DNA from 2 places in the Blastomonas sp. CCH9-A1 genome. Region 1 is predicted to be linked to the other one. Evidence: riboswitches for the same ligand, from Rfam matches in the RefSeq annotation. Region 1 holds a riboswitch; the other holds the start of a gene.

Region 1 (9,714 bases):
AAAGGCGGGCATGGAGGTGCATGAAGGAGCCGTAGAAGAACGGGTCGCCCTCACACAGCACGACGACGTCCTCACCCTGCTGCGAAATCGCTGCAAGCCGCTCCGAACAGTGCGTGTAGAACGCCGACAGGCAGGCATTGTAGCGAGGATCGGATACCGGGATTTCGGTGGTTACCGGATATTCCATCGGAAACTCGATCACGTCAGCGCGGAGCATCCCTTCCACGATGCGCCTTGCCTGGCCGGGCCGCCCAGCCTTGCGGAAATAGGCGACGTGGTGCGCCGTGCGTACAAGCCGGTCGGCGCGCACGCTCAGCAGGTCTGCCGCACCCGGACCAAGCCCGACACCGTGAATGGTGCCGATGTTCGTGCCGGCGTTCATTCGGCCGTACTCGCCAGCGCGTTGATGGCCGCCACGGTGATGGCACTGCCGCCAAGGCGGCCCTCGACGACGCAGCAGGGTGCAGGAGGAGCGGCCCAGAGGGCAGCCTTGGATTCAGCTGCTCCCACGAAGCCCACCGGACAGCCGATGATCGCCGCAGGGCGTGGGCAGGCGGGGTCTTCCAGCATGTTCAGCAGATGAAACAGCGCGGTTGGTGCATTGCCGATCGCCACGACCGCACCCGCCAGAATGGGCCGCCACAGTTCCAGCGCGGCAGCGGATCGGGTGTTGCCGATCTTGCGTGCAAGGTCAGGCACCGCAGGATCTTGCAGCGTGCAGATGATTGCGTTGCTCCCGGGAAGCCGGGCGCGGGTGATCCCTTCAGACACCATCCGCGCATCGCACAGTATCGGCGCGCCGCCGGCCAGCGCAGCGCGTGCCGCATCGGCAAATCCCGACGAGAACCGGATATGCGCTGCAAGTCCGACCATCCCGGCCGCATGGATCATCCGCACTGCCACCTGCTCTTCGCCTGGCGCGAAAGGGGAGAGATCGGCTTCGGCGCGGATCGTGGCAAACGACTGGCGATAGATCGCTGCCCCGTCGGTTTCATAGACATGGGGCATCAGACGGCTCCAAAATGCGCGAGGATTTCGCTGGCGCTCAAGCCGGAGCGGGACGGAGGCGATCCGGCTTTGCCAGCAAGGACCAGATCGAACCTGCCGTTGCGTCCGGTCAGCGTGACATCGGCCACCTGCGAGCAGGCGCAGCCTTTGGCACAACCCGAAACGTGCAGCCGTCCCGAGACATAGGGCGCAAGTCGGCGCGCAAGCGCACGGGTTTCAACCGTCGCCTGTGCGCACAATGGTGCGCCCGGGCAGGCTTCCACATGGGGCAGCGGATCAGGTTTAGCGCCGGTGGACGGGTGGGTCCGGGCAGCCGCCGCCCCCTCGATCAACAGCCGCCGCCACGGTGTTGTTCGCAGTCCAGAAGCAGAACCGGATTCGAGCAGGATGGCGAGCTCCGAAGCCTCTATCAGCCCGAACGCCAGCGCGATCGATGGATGATGTCCGGTGCCAAGCACATGGCCCGGTTCAGCCATTGCAGGCGCGATCGCACCTTTTGCCCATGCGGGAAGTTCCGCATCCCAACGGGCCATGCGCCCGGCTGCGGCGGCGCCGCTCGCGGCGAACCAGTGAGCGAGAGCGATCAGGGCGTCCGCTTCCGTGCCTGGAGACAGGCTTGATCCGGTGAGGCAACCATCGGCGCGAAGGATGAGGCTGCCGTCCGTGCCGCGTTCGACACGGAAATCGCCGGATGCGCCGGTCAGCACAGCGGCAGGGCCGGCATCGATGACGAACCCGACCTTGCCGGGAAGATCGGGCCATTCGCCTATCCGGGCCAGCAGGGCGTTGGCGATGCGGTGGGTGTCGTCGTTCTCCTGCCAGTCGGGCGCGACAAGGACGTTGCGCCGCGCTTCGAGTGCAGGCTCGGGCTGCACTAATTCCAGCGCAATCAGCCTTTGGATCAGCAAGGGCCAGCGATCTTGGGCAACGCCGCGAATCTGCAGATTGGCGCGCCGCGTCAGGTCGATCAGCCCGCTGCCGCAGGTGGCGGCCGCATCGCAAAGGGCCAGCGCCTGCTCCCGTGTCAGCCGCCCGAGCCGGGGTTTGACCCGCACCAGTAGGCCGTCGCCGGATATCATCGGGTGCCATGCGTCCGGGCACCAGCCCTTGACGGCAAATCCGGTCATGGTGCCTCCCGCAGGCTGGCCAGGATGGAATTTCGCCGGGTGCGCCAGAGGCCCGCGGCATGCAGCGCGGCAAAGCGCGCTTCCATCGCCGCCAGTGCATCGGGATTTTCGCGTTCGAGGAAGGCGCGAACTTCGGACTGGCCGAGCGTTGCCTCGTGATAAAGGTCGATCAGCTGCGGCGGCACGCTGCCGGAAAGATGTGCGAAAGCGCCAAGATGGTCCAGCGTCGCGGCCAGTTCCGCGCCCCCACGAAAGCCGTGGCGCATCATTCCTGCGATCCAGCCTGGATTGGCGGCTCGGGCACGGACCACGCGGGCAATTTCTTCGGTCAGCGTGCGGGCCGCCGGGTTGTTCGGGTCCCGATTGTCGAGATGATAGAGTGCGGCCTTGCCTCCGACAATCGCCTGGGCTGCGGCAAAGCCTGCCTCGTGCCCGGCATAGTCCGCGGCCAGCAAGAGGTCGGTTTCAGGCAGGTCCTGCAGGTGGACGAAGGCGTCCGCGCTGGCCACTCGCAGACGGATGCCATCGGGGTCAGCCTCGCTTCCCGTGCTGGAATCGGAAACGCTATCCAGCGCGTGGTCGGAGGCTGCCAGCCATGCTTCGCCCGCCGCACGCCGGGCATCATCGGTATAGGTTTCGGCCGCGTCTCCGATCCCGAGTCCATACCGGCCCGGACGCGGACCATAGACGCGCGGCGCTGGGGCCAAGGCAACGAAAGGGTTCCAGTCGGCGGGTTCGTCCCTGGTGCACAGCGCCCGGACGGCCTGACCGAACAAGGCGGGCAGGGTGGGAAAGGCATCACGAAACAGGCCCGAAACGCGCAGCGTTACATCGAGGCGAGGGCGGTCGAGCATGGCGAGTGGGAGAATCTCAACCCCCGTCACGCGCTCTGAAGCCATGTCCCACATCGGCTTTGCCCCCAGAAGGTGCAGCGCCATCGCAAACTCTTCACCAGCCGTGCGCATGGTGGCCGAACCCCACAGATCCACCACAAGGCCACGCGGGTAGTCGCCGTGATCCTGCAGATGGCGGCGGAGCAGCTCCTCGGCGAGCACGACGCCCTGTGCATGCGCTGCGCGCGAAGGTACTGCGCGCGGATCGATCGTGTAGAGGTTGCGTCCCGTCGGCAGCACATCGGTTCGTCCGCGATGGGGCGAGCCAGATGGTCCGGGAGCGATCCATCGGCCGTCCAGCCCAGCCAGAAGCCCGTTCCGCTCTGCCGCGCCCTGTTCACCGCGGCCGAAAACGTGGAGACCGTCACCGAACTGGCTGGCTTTCACATCGCAGACGAAGCGATCGATCCGGGTGATCGCTTCGACCAGAGTGGTGGCGGTATCAAGGCCGAGCTCTGCCTCCAGCCCCAGCGCGGCAGCTTCCTCGCGGATGGATTTCTGCAGACGGTCCCGGCGGGCAGGGTCCAGCCCGTCGGCATTGGAGAATTCGTCCAGCAAAGCCTCGATCCGGCCCAGCCCGGCGCCGCTTCCGGTCGGGACGAGCGGCGGCGGCACATGGCCGATGGTGACAGCACCGATGCGGCGCTTGGCCTGCGCTGCCTCGCCCGGATCGTTGACGATGAAGGGATAGATGACCGGCATCGCTTGTGTCAGCGCTTCGGGCCAGCAAGCGTCAGACAGCGCTACAGCCTTCCCCGGCAGCCATTCCAGCGTACCATGCGCGCCAACATGGACCAGCGCATCCGTACCCTGCTGGCCCAGCCACAGGTAGAAGGCGACATAGGCGTGCCGCGGGCAGCGCGAGAGGTCGTGATAGTCTGCATCGCGACTGATAGGCTCGCCCCGCTCGGGCTGAAGCGCCACCAGCACCTGGCCGAGCGTGAGCGCCGGGAAGCGAAATGCCCCATCGACAGCCAGCGGATCGTCTTCCGGCTCTCCCCATGCCGAGGCAAGGTCCTGCCGCAGCGTCTCGGGCAGGGCGGACATGGCAGTGCGATAGGCATTCAAAGGCCAGACCAGATGCTCGGTCGCCAGCTGCCTGGCAAGATCGGTGGGGCGGCTGACCTTGTACCCGGCCTCTGCCAGATCGGCGACAATCGCATCGACTGAGGCCAGCGCGTCAAGACCCACGGCGTGCGCCATCTGGTAGGCCTTGCCGGGGTAGGTCGACAGGATCAGGGCGACGCGGCGTTCGCATGCCGGCTTGCGGGCCAGCCCGATCCAGCGCGCCACGCGGTCGGCGACCGCTGCGATCCGGTTGTCATCGCCGCGGTGCGAATAGGGAGCGAAGCCGAGTGCCGGATCGCGTTCGCCCGCTTCCTTGAAGCTCGACACGCCTGCAAAGATGCGCCCGTCAATCTCGGGGAGTACGACATGCATGGCAAGGTCAGCCGGCGAGAGGCCACGCGATGTGCGCGCCCATCCTGCGCGCGGTGCGGTGGCAAGCGCGATCTGGAAGACCGGAACGCCCCCCCCGTCGAGCGGCGTTCCGCCATCCTCGCCCCGCGCTGAAAAAGCCGTGGCATTGACGATGGCTGCAGGCGCCAGCGAACGCACCCAGCGATCCACCTGTGCCCTGACCTCAGGGGGCTTGAGCGAGGGGACGAAGATCGAGAGCGCGTCAAAGCCGCGTTGTTCAAGCGCGGAATGAAGCGCGGCGATCGGGTGCAGGTCGTGTGCGGCGAGGTACGCACGGTAGAAGACGATCAGGATCAGCGGCCGATCCGCATTGGGCCTGAAGCTGGCAGGATCGATGATCCCGCAGGAGGGGTGCCATCCGCCAGTTGCCGGCAAAGCCGTGCATTGCGTCACAGTGCTGACGCCAAGCCCTGCGGCGTGCGCGAGAGCGGCCAGGGCCGCGCGCGCCGCTGCCGCGCCGCCCTCGTCACACAACTGGCAAAGCTTGGCCAGCGTGGCGGCAGGAAGCGTGGAGACACTGTCGAGGTGCCAATCCGGCCGACCATCGGCAGGCAGGACAGCAAGCGCAATCCCGCGCGATCGGGCGAGGGTCTCGACCTGTTGAAGGCCGTAGCTCCAATAGGGCGTGCCGCCGATCAGCCGGATCAGCACGGCCTTTGCCCCGGCCAATGTCTTTTCGATATAGGTGTCGACCGACAAAGGGTGGATCAGCGCGGCAAGATTGGCGAGCCGCAACGAAGGAAATGCCGGATCCGCCGCTTGCGCCTGGCGCCAGCCTTCCGCGAACGCACCAAGATCGCTGTCCGAGAAGGACAGGACGACAAGATCCGCAGGCTCCTGCCCCAGATCCTGTGGGATGGCCGTTTCCTCCATCCCATGCGTTTCGCGAAAGATGACGTGCACGGCCTAGCTTAGCCTGCCAGCACCGCGCGAATGGCAGGCTCGTCGATATCGTCATGCTCGGCGATGGCGACCAGGGTGGTCTGGCGCCGCTCATCGGGGCGCCATGGGCGGTCGTACTGGTGACGAACCCTCGACCCGACGGCCTGCACCAAGAGGCGCAAGGGCTTGCCAGTCACGGCAGCGTAGCCTTTTACCCGCAGGATGCGATGGTCGCGGGCGAGCGTTTCGATACGCGCCACCAAATCGGCGGGATCGGCAATCTCGCCGAGCGCGATGACGGTGCTGTCGAAATCGTCGTGCTCGTGATCATCCTCATTGTCGTGATGCGAGGGCCGGGCAGCGATATCGTCTTCGGCGGCAGCTCCAAGTCCAAGGATCACGCGAGGGTCGACAATCCCTTCGGCTATCTCGATCACAGGCACGGGGCGGGGTGCTTCGGCCGCAATGGCTGCCCTTGCGGCAGCGACTCCGTCAGGTCCGGCCAGATCAACCTTGGTCAGCAAAACGAGATCGGCGCAGGCAAGCTGGTCCTCGAAGACTTCGGACAGCGGGGTTTCGTGGTCGATCCCCGGGTCTGCGGCGCGCTGGGCCTCCAGCGCTGCAAGATCGGGGGCAAACCGTCCGGCAGCAACCGCTTCGGCATCGGCCAGCGCAAGGACGCCATCCACCGTGATGCGACTGCGGATTGCCGGCCAGTCGAAGGCCTTGAGCAAGGGCTTGGGCAGGGCCAGCCCTGATGTCTCGATCAGGATATGGTCAGGGCGCGGATCAAGCGCGAGCAGGCGCTCTACGGTGGGAATGAAATCGTCCGCCACGGTGCAGCAGATGCAGCCGTTGGCCAGTTCGACGATGTTTTCCGCCGGGCAATCGGGAATGGCGCAGGATTGTAGGATGTCCCCATCCACCCCCAGAGTACCGAATTCATTGACGACCACAGCCAATCGGCGTCCGCCAGCGTTGCGGATCAGGTGGCTGATCAGCGTGGTCTTACCGGCACCCAGAAAGCCGGTGATGATCGTGACGGGTACCTTTGACAGGTCCGACATGGCAGTTCCTCCGCGCGCCAGAGCGACACCGGGCAGGGCTTGCCGGACAGGTCCGGTCGGCGCGCGACAACGGGCTGGCGCGACAGACGCCCGAAACCACGCGGCCGTGCAGCCCCAGCCGCACAGCTTCGTCGCTCAGACGGAAGAGTACCGTGCCTTGGCCATCCCCTGGACCCGGGCAAGAGCGACCAGAGCGCCGGCAGGTCTCCTGGCTCGCGGGTCACAGCTTGATGCACGCCTTCCCAGATGCGCGTTCATGCGCGGTCCAGTGGCTTTTCCTGCACGCGCAGGAAAAATGTGCATCGCGCTATCCGCTTACAGTTGCAGGGACAGCCGCGGATTTGGGAGCTACGCTCCCGCACCGCATTCCCGATTAAGCCCCGTTGGGGGCACCGGCGCGATCATCGATGGCACGGGCAAACCCGCATCATCATTGAATATCTCTAGACCCAAACTTCGATCATGCCAATCAAAGTTCGCGCTGAAATTGCAGGCGCAACCTCACTGTTCCGTTTCATCGGTTTCAACGGGAGCGCGGTCGAACCAGACGCGCCAGGGACCCACGTGCTCGTGACCGGCAGCGGCAAGACGGCGCAGGACGATGCGGGCTTTCGTTCGGCCCCGCCGTGTGTCGGGCCAATCAAAGAATTCAGGGTTTGCGCCTTCAGCCACAGCGGTGCGGATATGTGCGTCCACGGCACGATCCTGATCAAGGCCAAAGCGTTCAAGCATAGGTGAAAAGGCGGTGTCCGTATCGGGCACGAAATCGTGCCGTTCACCCAGTGCGTTCCGCCAAGGTGAGCGAGGGTGAATGTTCAGGATCGACTGATAGCCATCCGGAATGGGGACGTTGGCGCCATGTGGCCGACCCTTCCCGATAAGCTTGGCAAGCAGATGGGTGTGCGGGCCTTCCGGCGATTTCCCATCCGGAGGCGGAATCGGTTGGAAGACTTCGATCCGTCCGGCAGGCGAGAGCATGACCCGGTGGGGCTGCGCACGCAGAACCTCGGCCATGACTGTTGGCGAAGACAGCAGGTCCTGACCTTCAAGAGCCTCGAGAGCCCCGATCAGCGCTTCGTCGTCAGTGCGGGCGCACATCCTTATGGTGCCGTTACAAACGCCCATGTCGAACAGGCGGCTCGACTGGTCTTCCCTGCGAATGGCGTCGGTATCGGCGCCCAAAGATACGACAGCCCGATCGACCGAACCAGTCAGAGGCGCGCAGAGCGCCATTGCATGACCCCAGCTTTCGCCATCAGAGGACAGGCTATCCCAGGCAAGGCATTCAAAGCTATCCGAATGCCTGATCCGCAAGGCACCGCGAGCGGTCACGATTTCGATATTGTCGCGGTCGTTTTGAACCGTGGCCGGCTCATCCTCGTCGCGAATGAATTCGCCGATCGCACCGAATGTGCCGATGCTCCAGCCATGGCCAGGGTCGCACGCGAGACGTGCCAGTTCGTCAAAGGAAATCTGGTTCATGATGATACCCCGGACTTGAGAAAGCGGACGGAAATGCCGTCCCCGTCACGAGATAACCGGACCGGAACGTCATAGAGCGAGGTGAGTAGGCTTTCGGTGACGACTTCGTGCGTCGGACCGTGTGCAAGCAATCGCCCATCGCGGATTGCGAGGATCGAGTCCGCGAAGGCCAAGGCCAGATCAAGATCGTGGATCGCCATGACAACCGTGCACCCGGCCGTGGTCCGGGCCTTGAGACGCTGGACGGCATCGATGGCATGGCGTGGATCCAGACCCGCGGTTGGTTCATCAACGATCAGAAGCGCTGGATCGCCGACAATCGCGCGGGCCAGCATTGCCCGCGCCAGTTCGCCACCCGACAATTGCGTGGCTGGCCGATCCCGCAAACCCAGCAGATCGCAGGCGAGCAGTGCATCGTCGATGGCGGGAAGCAGAGCGGACGGTATGGTGCCGAATGCTGGCAGCGCCGGAGTCAGCCCGAGCGCAACCACGCGCTCTACGGTGATCGGCCAATCAACCCCCGCACGTTGCGGCAGATAGGCACGCAACTTGGCAAGTTCCCGGCGGCCAAGGCGGTGGAGGTCCTTGCCATCGAGTTCGACCGAACCTTGCACCGGGCGTTTGAGGCCCGATGTGATGTCCAGCAAGGTGCTCTTGCCGGCGCCATTGGGGCCGATCACAGCAGTCAGATGGCCCGATGGAACACGCGCCGATATCCCGTCAAGGACCAGACGCTGCCCCCGGCGCGCCGAAACACCATGAAAGTGCAGCGCGCTCATGCGGTGCGTCTCCGGACATGAAGGACCAGCCACAGGAAGAACGGTGCCCCGATCAGGCTGATGAACACCCCGAGATTTAGCGGCATGCCCCGGAATACCAATGTGCGCGACGCGATGTCGGCGAGGGTTACCAGAACGGCTCCAACCAGCATGGCCGGGATGAGCACCTTGCCTGGACGATGGGCGACCAGAGGCCGGACAAGGTGAGGCGCAATCAGGCCTACGAAACCGATCGTTCCGGATACGGCGGTTGCGCCTCCGACGCCAAGGGCCGTACCGATCAGCGCCAGCATGCGCGTTCGTGAAACCGCAATCCCCAGGCTTTCAGCCTGCGCTTCACCCAATGCAAGAGCATCCAGAGCTCGGCCCGTCAGCAGAAGCATCGTACCCCCGGCAAGGATAAAGGGTGTGGCAAGGCGGACATGATCCCAGCTTCGATCGGCAAGCGAACCCATCAGCCAGGTCATGATCTCGTAAGCGGCATAAGGATTGGGGGAGAGGTTGAGCGCCAGACTGACGCCTGCACTGGCTATGCTGCTGACTGCTGCCCCGGCCAGGATGAGCGATAGGGTACCGCCTCCCCGCGCAAGGATGAAGGCAATGCCTGTGGTGACGAATGCACCTGTCAGACCAAACAGCGGAGCGGCAAGGGTAAAACTGGCGGCAAAGCCGAAATAGATGGCGATGACCGCACCGAGCGAGGCACCTGCCGAAACGCCCAGCAGGCCGGGGTCAGCCAGCGGGTTTCGCAACAGCCCCTGCATGACGGCACCCGAGAGGCCAAGGATGCCACCGATGGCCATCGAAAGGACAACCCGTGGCAGGCGGATCTGGGTGACGATCTGGCCAGCCAGATCCGCATGATCGAAAGCCAGCGCCTGAAACGCTTCGCGTGGTGTCAACCAGACGGAGCCAGCCAGCACCGAAGCGAAAGCGCTGGCGAGCAGACAACTGACCAGCATGGGAACAAGCCACCGGGTCATAGCGATTTCCCACC
Region 2 (9,714 bases), on a different contig from region 1:
AGACGGTGCCGCTCAAGGCCAATGTCGACGCCGCGCTCACCGATCACGGGATCAGCGTGGATGCAGTGCTGGTCGTGCGTCATACCGGGGCCGAAATCGCGATGACCGAGGGGCGCGACCACTGGTATCACGAATTATCGGCGACCGTGCCCGCGACCTGCCCGTGCGAACCGATGGCGGCGGAGGACCCGTTGTTCATCCTCTATACCTCGGGCTCCACCGGCAAGCCCAAGGGCGTACTCCACACCACCGGCGGCTATGCCGTCTGGGTCGCGACGACCTTTCATTATGCCTTCGATTACCGCCCCGGCGAGGTCTATTGGTGCACCGCCGATATCGGCTGGGTCACCGGGCACAGCTATTCGGTCTATGGCCCGCTGCTCAACCGCGCGACCAGCCTGCTGTTCGAAGGCGTGCCCAACCATCCCGATCACAGCCGTTTCTGGGACATGTGCGAGCGGCATGGCGTCAACATCTTCTACACCGCGCCCACCGCGATCCGCGCGCTGATGCGCGAGGGCGAAGCGCCGGTGGAGAAGCACGACCTGAGCGCCTTGCGGCTGATCGGGTCGGTCGGCGAACCGATCAATCCCGAGGCCTGGCGCTGGTACCGGCGCACCGTGGGCAAGGACGCCATCCCGGTGATCGATACCTGGTGGCAGACCGAGACCGGCGGCATCATGATCACGACGCTGCCTTGCGCGCATGCGATGCGGCCGGGCAGCGCGGGCCTGCCGTTCTTCGGCATCCGGCCCGAACTGGTCGATGCCGATGGCAATATCCTGGACGGCGCGACAGAAGGGAATCTGTGCATCGCCGCCTCCTGGCCCGGCCAGGCGCGCACCGTCTATGGCGATCACGAGCGTTTCGTGCAGACCTATTTCAGCACCTATAAGGGCAAATATTTCACAGGCGATGGCTGCAAGCGCGATGAAGACGGTTATTACCGCATCACCGGCCGCGTGGACGATGTCATCAACGTCTCGGGCCATCGCATGGGCACGGCCGAGGTCGAAAGCGCGCTGGTGCTGCACCCGCGCGTTGCCGAAGCTGCTGTGGTCGGCTTTCCGCACGACATCAAGGGGCAGGGCATCTATTGCTATGTCACGCTGAACGTCGGCGAGGAGGCCGACGAAGCGCTGGCCGGGGAGCTGAAGGCACTGGTGCGCAAGGAGATCGGCCCGATCGCCACGCCCGACCATCTGCATTTCACGCCGGCGCTGCCCAAGACGCGCAGCGGCAAGATCATGCGGCGCATCCTGCGCAAGATCGCGGAGAACGAGTTCGGTTCGCTCGGCGATACCAGCACGCTTGCCGACCCTTCCGTGGTCGACGCGCTGATTGCCGGACGCGGTTCGGTCTAAGGGCCGAGCAGCGCCACCGGCCAGGCGGCAAGCGCCATCAGCGTGCCGAGCGGGAAGCGGGTGGCGGCGTCGAGATCATGGCCGCGCCGCTGCAGCACCAGCGCGACGGCAAGCCCGAGGCCGCTGGCGATCAGCAGCACGAGTGGCAGCGCCTGCCAGCCGAGCCACAGCCCGATTGCTCCGAGCAGCAGCGGATCACCGCCGCCTAGCCCCTCGCGCCCGCGCGTCAACCGATAGAGCAGCGCGATCAGCCAAAGCCCGACGAAACCCGCGCCTGCGCCGATCAGGCGGCTGCTCCAGTCGGGCGCGATGCCGCATGCTGCGCTCGCCAGTCCGCCCAGCGCCAGCGCAGCGGTGAGCGGCTGCGGCAGCCAGTACTGGCGCAGATCGAGCAGCGCGAGCGGCAGCAGCAGCCAGCCCAACGCGGCGATGGCCAGGCCCTGCGCCCCGGGATGCAGCGTCAGCGACACCGCACCAATCGCCGCGGCACCAAGCTCGATCGCCAGGCTTTGCCAGCCGATCCGTGCGCCGCATGCTGCACATTGTCCGCGCAGCAAAAGATAGGACAGGACGGGTACGAGCTGCCATGGCTTGAGCTGCGCACCGCAAGCATCGCATTGCGACCGCCCGGTCAGGATCGATCGCCCCGCGGACCAGCGCACCACCAGTGCGCCGATAAAGCTGCCGAAGATTGCGCCAAGGATTGCCGCTGCAAGGGGCGCGATCACCGGATGGTCGAGCAGCGGCGCATACATAACGAAATTGGCCCAATGCCGGGGATCGGCAGCGCCCTTGCGCATAGCGGCTCGCCCCGAGACAGGCCAAGCGCTTTGTACTCCAAGCCTCTTGCAATCGCGCTGGCCCTAGGGGAAGGCGCTTTCACCACATTCGAAAAGGGACTCATGCCATGACCGCATTTTCCGCCGCCGATCCCGTCGTCATCGTCTCCTATGCGCGCACGCCGATGGGCAGCTTCCAGGGTTCGCTCTCGGGCGCCAGCGCCACCGATCTCGGCGCGACTGCCGTCAAGGCGGCGGTCGAGCGGGCTGGGGTTTCGGGCGATGCGATCGAGCGCATCTATATGGGTTGCGTGCTGCCGGCTGGGCTAGGCCAGGCCCCGGCGCGCCAGGCCGCGCTCAAGGCCGGCCTGCCGCAATCGGTCGAGGCGACCACGGTCAACAAGATGTGCGGGAGCGGCATGCAGGCGACGATCATGGGGGCAGAGGCGCTGGCCTCGGGCTCGGTCGATCTGCTGGTGGCAGGTGGTATGGAGAGCATGACCAATGCGCCCTATCTGCTCACCAAGCATCGCGGCGGCGCGCGCATTGGCCATGACCGGGTGATGGATCACATGTTCCTTGACGGACTCGAGGACGCGTATGAACCCGGCCGCGCGATGGGCAGCTTTGCCGAGGAAACCGCAGGCGAATATCAGTTCACCCGCCAGGACCAGGACGATTATGCCATCGCCTCGCTGACCCGCGCACAGAAGGCGCAGAGCTCGGGCGGCTTCGACCGCGAGATCGTCCCCGTCGAGATCACCGGTCGCAAGGGCACCGAGACGATCGACAAGGACGAACAGCCGCTCAAGGGCGACGCGTCGAAGATCCCGAGCCTGAAGCCGGCGTTTGCCAAGGACGGCACGATCACCGCTGCCAATGCCTCGTCGATCTCCGACGGTGCAGCGGCGCTGGTTCTGACCCGCCAGAGCGTGGCCGACAGGCTGGGCCTCAAGCCCGTCGCGCGGATCGTGTCGCACGCCGCCCACGCGCACGCGCCGGCGCGCTTCACCACCGCGCCGGTCGATGCCAGCCGCAAGGCGCTGGAAAAGGCGGGCTGGAGCGTCGACGATGTCGACCTGTTCGAGGTCAACGAGGCGTTCGCCTGCGTGTCGATGATCGCGATGCGCGACCTCGGCATCCCGCACGACAAGATCAACGTGCATGGCGGCGCGACCGCACTTGGCCACCCGATCGGCGCGAGCGGTGCGCGAATCATCGCCACGCTGGTTTCCGCCCTGCAGACACATGGCGGCAAGCGCGGTCTCGCATCGCTCTGCATCGGCGGCGGCGAGGCGACGGCGGTTGCGGTCGAGCTGATCTGATCCCCTGAAGCCCGGCCTGTCAGCAGGGCAGGCCGGGGCTTTTGTAAGGCCGGATTGACAAGCCTGCCCAAATCCAGCAATTGCGCATCCAGATGGTTCCTCCCTTAGCCGGGGGGCGAAGAGGGAAGCCGGTGCAAATCCGGCGCTGTGCCCGCAACTGTCAGTCGGGAGCCGACGGCCACTATGTCACTGGGAGCGATCCCGGGAAGACGGCCCGAGGCGATGATCGACGAGCCAGGAGACCTGCCATCGCGTCGTTCATCCGGGGGCCGGGTCCAGCCTGTTCGGATGGGAAAGTTTTTTCCTTCGTAACGACATGCCACAGGCCATAGTCGCGTCCGGGAGCGATCCCGGCGGGCCTTAATGTCGTTCATCTGCCCTTCCGCTTCGGCGGCGGCTGGGGCTGAGGGAAAACCGTGTCCAAATTCATCCGCAGTTTCACCGTGTCCGCGCTTGCTCTGGCCGTGGCCACGCCGCTCCATGCGCAGTCTGCCACCGACGACCAGGACGACGATATCGTCGTCTCCGCCAGTCGCATCGTCCAGAAGCGGAGCGAGACCGGCCAGTCGATCACCGTGGTCGACAAGGCCGAGCTCGACCGCCGCCAGACCCAGGTGCTGAGCGACGTGCTGCAGACGCTGCCCGGCATCAGCGTTGCGCGCAACGGCGGCCCCGGCGGTACAACCAGCGTGTTCATCCGCGGCGGCGACAGCTCGCAGACTCTGGTGCTGGTCGATGGCGTGCGCATCAATGATCCGTCATCGCCCTCGGGCGCGTTCGATTTCAGCTCGATCCTGACCGGCAATATCGGGTCGGTCGAGGTGTTGCGTGGACCCAATTCGGTGATCTGGGGCAGCCAGGCGATCGGCGGCGTCATCAACATCACCACGATCGAGCCGAGCGAGGGGCTGCAGGCCAATGCGCGCGGCGAATATGGCTATCGCGACACCGGCCAACTGGTCGCCAGCGTGTCGGGCAAGACCGGAATCGTTTCGGGAAGTCTCGGCGGGAGCTATTTCCGCACCGATGGCATCAGCGCTTCGGATGAGCGCAATGGTGCCACCGAGAAGGACGGGTTCAAGAACCTGACGCTCAACGGCAAGCTGCGCGTCGCGTTCAGCGATGCGATCAGCCTCGATCTGCGCGGCTTCTATACCGATGGCGAGGCCGAATTCGATAACCCGCCTGCCGATACACTGCCCGTGACCGACAGCCGCCAGTTCGTCGGCTATGCCGGGCTGAACGTGGCGCTGTTCAACGGTCGTTTCCGCAACCGCATCGCCTATACCCGCACCGACATCAAGCGCGTGACCACCGATCCGACACCCGGATCGTTCAACCCCGCGCGCGCCAAGGGCACGCTCGACCGGTTCGAATATCAGGGCGTGGCCGACGTGGCCGATGCGCTGACGCTGGTGTTCGGCGTCGAGCACGAGCAGAGCGAGGCGAGCACCTTCTTCCCCTCGTTCAACACTGCGCCCGATGTCAGTGACGTGCACATGACCAGCTATTACGGCCAGGCCATCGTGCGACCGCTCAAGGGGCTGACCGTCACCGGCGGGGTGCGCGTCGACGACCAGCAGGTGTTCGGCAGCAAGACCAGCCTGGGCGGCAATATCGCCTATACGCCCAATGACGGCGATACCGTGATCCGCGCGACCTATGCCGAGGGTTTCCGCGCCCCGGCGCTCAGCGAGCAACTCGCCGCATTCGGCAATCCCGATCTGCGCCCCGAAACAGCGCGCAGCTATGATGCGGGGATCGAACAGTCGCTGATCGACGGCAAGCTCCGCGCGCAGGCGACCTGGTTCCGCCGCAATACCGAGGACCTTATCGTCTTTTCTTCGGCGACGTTCAGCCTCGAGAATATTGCGGCGGCGCGGGCGCAAGGCGTGGAGCTTGGCCTGTGGATGCAGCCGGTGCCCAATTTCACCGTGCAGGCACAGTACAGCCTGGTCGATACCGAGAACCGCTCGCGCGAAGCGGACTTTTCGGGCCGGGTCAATTTCGGAAACCGGCTCGCGCGGCGCGCCAAGGACAGCGCCTCGGTGCTTGTCGACTGGAAATCCCCCTGGGGGCCGGCGCTGGGCGCGACCTTCCTGATGGTCGGCGACACGTTCGACGATGTCGCCAACACCGTGCGGCTCGACAGCTATGTCCGCGTCGATCTGCGCGCTAGCTGGAGCATCTCGGACAATCTGGAAGTCTATGGCCGGGTCGAAAACCTGTTTGACGAGGCGTACCAGACCGCGTTCAATTATGGCGTGCCCGGACGTGCGGGCTATGCGGGGGTCAGGTTGAAGATGTGATGTCAAGGGTTCTCCCCCCTTTCTCCGTTTGTCCCGAGCGAAGTCGAGGGACGTGCGCGCATCGGTTGTGCAAGGTCCCTCGACACGCTCGGGACAAACGGTTGGGGGTGGGCGCTTTGTTGCTCGCCATGTGCAGCATCCTCACCGCCTGCTCGCTGGGCAAGGCCGCGACACCCGCACCACTCGAACCTCCGGTTCGGGCGATGCGGGTCGTGAGCCTCGATTATTGCGCGGATCAATATGTGCTGAAACTTCTCGGACGGGAGCGCATTCTCGCGCTCTCGCCCGATGCCACGCGCGATTTCTCGTATATGCGCGAGACGGCAAAAGGCATGCCCAAGGTTGCCCCGCGCGCCGAGGACGTGCTGGTGCTCAAGCCCGATCTGGTCGTGCGCAGCTATGGTGGCGGTGCGGACGCGGGTGCGTTCTTCGCGCGCGCCGGGGTGCCGGTGTTGCAGCTGGGCTATGCCGAGGATTTGGCGGGCGTGCGGCGCGTGCTGATCGAGACCGCCGGACAGCTGGGCGAGCGGGCGCGGGGCGAGCGGATCGCCCGCGAGATGGATGCGCGGGTGGCTGCACTTAGACACCCATATCCGTTTGTCCCGAGCGAAGTCGAGGGACGTGATCGCCCAGGGTTGCGCGCAGGTCCCTCGACTTCGCTCGGGAACGCGGAGAGGATGAATAAAAAAGGCGGCCCAACCCTGCTCTATGCCACCCCCGGCGGGGTCACCACCGGACCCGGATCGCTGATCCATGAACTCATCGAACTCGCCGGATACCGCAATTTCCAGACCGAGCCCGGCTGGCAACCGCTGCCGCTCGAGCGGCTGGCCTATGAAAAGCCTGATCGCGTCGCGGTCGCCTGGTTCGGACGGCGCGACTACAATCCCGATCAGTGGAGTGCGGCACGGCATCCGTTGATGCGCACGGCGAGCGAACATCCAATCATCGGGCTTGAAGGCGCATGGACCGCGTGCGGCGGCTGGTTCGTGCTCGACGCCGCCGAGGCGATGGCGCGGGCCAGAGGCGCACAGCTATGACCCGCACACGCTGGCTGATCCCAGGACTGGTCGTCGGGATCGTGATCGCGCTGGTCGCGGCCTGTCTGCTTGGATCTGTCCCGCTGCCGCCCGCGCGCATGGCGGCGGCTTTGCTGGGCATGGGCGAGCCGGGCGACATGCTCGTCGTGTGGCAGGTACGGCTGCCGCGGGCGCTCGCGGCGCTGGTCGCAGGCGGCGCATTGGGGCTGAGCGGCGCGGCGCTGCAAGGCCTGCTCCGCAATCCGCTGGCAGAGCCCGGCGTGCTCGGCGTTTCCGCGATGGCGGCGCTGTTTGCGACCGTGGCGCTGTTTTACGGGCTTGCAGCCCTCATGCCGTTCGCGCTGCCGCTGGCGGCGATTGCCGGCGCGCTGGCGGCGACCGCGATCATCGCCTGGGCGGCGCCGCGTACCCGGTCGGTGGTGACGCTGATTCTGGTCGGGGTCGGCATTTCCAGCTTCTCGGGGGCGATCATGTCGCTGCTGATGAACCTTGCTCCCAACCCGTTCACGCTGGCCGATATGGTCACCTGGATGATGGGGTCGGTCGCCAATCGCAGCCTCGATGATCTCGCGCTCAGCGCCCCGTTCATTGCTGCCGGGGCAGCGCTGCTGATAGCGGCGCGGCGCGGGCTGACAGCACTGGCGCTGGGTGAGGAAGCGGCGGCCGGCGTCGGGCTTGATGTCGCGCGCCAGCGGATGCTGGTCGTGCTCGGCGCAGGGCTGGCGACCGGCGGCGCAGTGGCGCTGGCGGGCGCGATCGGCTTTGTCGGCATTGTCGCGCCGCATCTGGTGCGCCCCTGGGTCGGGCACGATCCCGCGCGCGTGCTGGTGCCGAGCGCGCTGCTCTCCGGGCTGATCCTGATCCTCGCGGATATCACGGTGCGGATTATCCCCGGCGATACCGAGCTCAAACTCGGCGTGGTCGCCGCCTTGATCGGCGCGCCGGTGTTCGTGATGATCGCGATCCGGCGGGGAGCGGTACGATGAGCGAGGCGGGTCTGAACGTCACCGAGGCGAGCCTTTCGATCAGAGGAGCGAGCTTGCTCAATCAGGCTTCGCTGGCGCTGAATCCCGGCGAACTCGTGATTCTGCTCGGCCCCAATGGCGCGGGCAAGACCAGCCTGTTGCGCGTCGCGCTGGGCCTGGCGCGCGCCGATAGCGGCATGGCCACGCTGGCGGGACGAGACCCTGGCGTTCTGACCCCGACCGAGCGTGCGCGCGCTGTGACCTATCTCCCGCAGATGCGCGATCTCGCCTGGCCGATCCGGGTGCGCGATGTGGTCGCGCTTGGCCGCTTCGCTTATGGTGCGGCGCCTGCCAGGCTGGCCGAGGCGGACACCATTGCAGTCGCGCATGCGCTCGCGGCCTGCGATCTTCTGGCGCTGGCGAACCGCGCCACCGATACGCTGTCCGGCGGCGAACTGGCGCGGGTGCATATCGCCCGCGCGCTCGCCTCGCAGGCCCCGCTGATGGTCGCCGACGAGCCCGTCGCCTCGCTCGATCCGCGCCATCAGCATCAGGTGATGCGGCTGATCCGCAGCTTTGTCGATCGCGGCGGCGGTGCGCTGGTCGTGCTGCACGATCTCGATCTGGCCGCGCTGTTTGCCGATCGGCTGGTCTGGATGAGCGAAGGCCGCACGCTCGCCAGCGGTAGCGTCGCCGAGACGATGACCCCGCACTGGATCGAGGCGATTTATGGCATCCACGCCACTGTCACCCAGAGCGATGGCGCGATCCGGGTGCTGGTGGGCCGATAAGCGGCGTCAGTCGAGCCCCAGCTTGCGCAGCGCGCGATAGCCGTAGGATTTCACCAGATTGTTGACCGGATAGCGGCGCGGCGGCGAGGGGCGGAAGCCATATTTGCGCAGCACGCTGTTCATCGCATGCGCGTCGGTTTCGGCATAGCTCCACTCCGAACGCCAAGTGATCGACAGCGAGATCGAGGGCTTGTCGCCATTGCGCACATAATGCGGTGCCATCACCGGCACGAAGATCGCCTGGCCGGGTTCTAGCCGATAGTCGGTGCCGTGCGGCGCAAAGCCATCGTCCCAGGGCAGGTTGCGCGGGCCGCCGCCCGAATGATAGGCCTCATGCGCTTCCGGCGCGGCAAAGCGCGGGTCGCCTGCCGGGAACACCGTCATCGTCTTGGTGCCGCGCAGCTGCAGCAGGATGTTGTGCTCGGGATCGAAATGATAGGGCGTCATCGATCCGGGCGAAGAGACGAAGATGAAGCCTTCGGGCCGCAGCATGGCTCCGGTGGTCTTGTCGGTGACGTCGCGCAGCTCGGCGAGCAGGCTCATCAGAAGGTCGCGATAGGCGGGCACCTGCTCGATATTCTTGAGCACGCACCAGCTGTTGGCGCTGTCGATGCCGCGGATCGTCTCGCCGATGCTGAGGCCGGTCTTGGGCACGTCTTCGGGGCGGATGCCGATGGGCAGGTCGCCGCGATTATACTCGAGCGATTTCTCCGGCAACGCCTCGCCCAGTTGCGCGAGCGATTCCAGCTCCATCAGCGGATGCTGCAACAGCCCGTGGTTAAGGATATGCGCGGTTTCCGGATAGCACAGCGCGAAGCGTGCCTTGGCATCGTCGGTGAATACGCTCCCGGTGGTGGTCCGGGAAAAACCGGCGGGGTGCGGCTGGTCAGTCATCGTCATTCTCCATCGGAGAGGAAGGGGCAGGCGCCGGGGCGCTGGCCGCGCGGCGGCGGTCCATGAAGCGTTCGCCCTGGCGGAAGGCGGCAAACAGAGCAGGGCGGCCAAAGCCCCTGAGGCCGACCGAAACACGCGCGACATGCCGACGTTCGGCCCAGAGACTGTCGATCATCGGATGGCCTTCGGCGGCGCAGCTGTCCATCCAGGCGAGATCATGGTCGCGCAATATGTCGAGATTGTCGAT

Evidence for each region. A riboswitch is a leader RNA that binds a small molecule or an ion and turns the genes downstream of it on or off. The one in region 1 is predicted to bind cobalamin.
Region 2: it holds a riboswitch for cobalamin, as region 1 does, so the genes downstream of both, AX725_RS13490 (TonB-dependent receptor plug domain-containing protein) here and cobW (cobalamin biosynthesis protein CobW) in region 1, are expected to answer to the same signal.

Annotation. Positions count from the first base shown of each region.
Region 1 is NZ_LSHM01000071.1:32,143-41,856, forward strand. It holds gene cobI (precorrin-2 C(20)-methyltransferase) at 1-382, opposite strand, end outside; gene AX725_RS19250 (precorrin-8X methylmutase) at 379-1,008, opposite strand; gene AX725_RS19255 (ferredoxin-like domain-containing protein) at 1,008-2,135, opposite strand; gene cobN (cobaltochelatase subunit CobN) at 2,132-5,410, opposite strand; gene cobW (cobalamin biosynthesis protein CobW) at 5,419-6,456, opposite strand; cobalamin riboswitch at 6,638-6,868, opposite strand; gene AX725_RS19270 (DUF6925 family protein) at 6,958-7,938, opposite strand; gene AX725_RS19275 (ABC transporter ATP-binding protein) at 7,935-8,717, opposite strand; gene AX725_RS19280 (FecCD family ABC transporter permease) at 8,714-9,700, opposite strand; gene AX725_RS19285 (ABC transporter substrate-binding protein) at 9,697-9,714, opposite strand, start outside.
Region 2 is NZ_LSHM01000043.1:63,278-72,991, reverse strand. It holds gene acs (acetate--CoA ligase) at 1-1,364, shown strand, start outside; gene AX725_RS13500 (prepilin peptidase) at 1,361-2,164, opposite strand; gene AX725_RS13495 (thiolase family protein) at 2,272-3,468, shown strand; cobalamin riboswitch at 3,545-3,733, shown strand; gene AX725_RS13490 (TonB-dependent receptor plug domain-containing protein) at 3,885-5,777, shown strand; gene AX725_RS13485 (ABC transporter substrate-binding protein) at 5,885-6,817, shown strand; gene AX725_RS13480 (FecCD family ABC transporter permease) at 6,814-7,803, shown strand; gene AX725_RS13475 (ABC transporter ATP-binding protein) at 7,800-8,573, shown strand; gene AX725_RS13470 (cupin-like domain-containing protein) at 8,580-9,467, opposite strand; gene AX725_RS13465 (GNAT family N-acetyltransferase) at 9,460-9,714, opposite strand, start outside.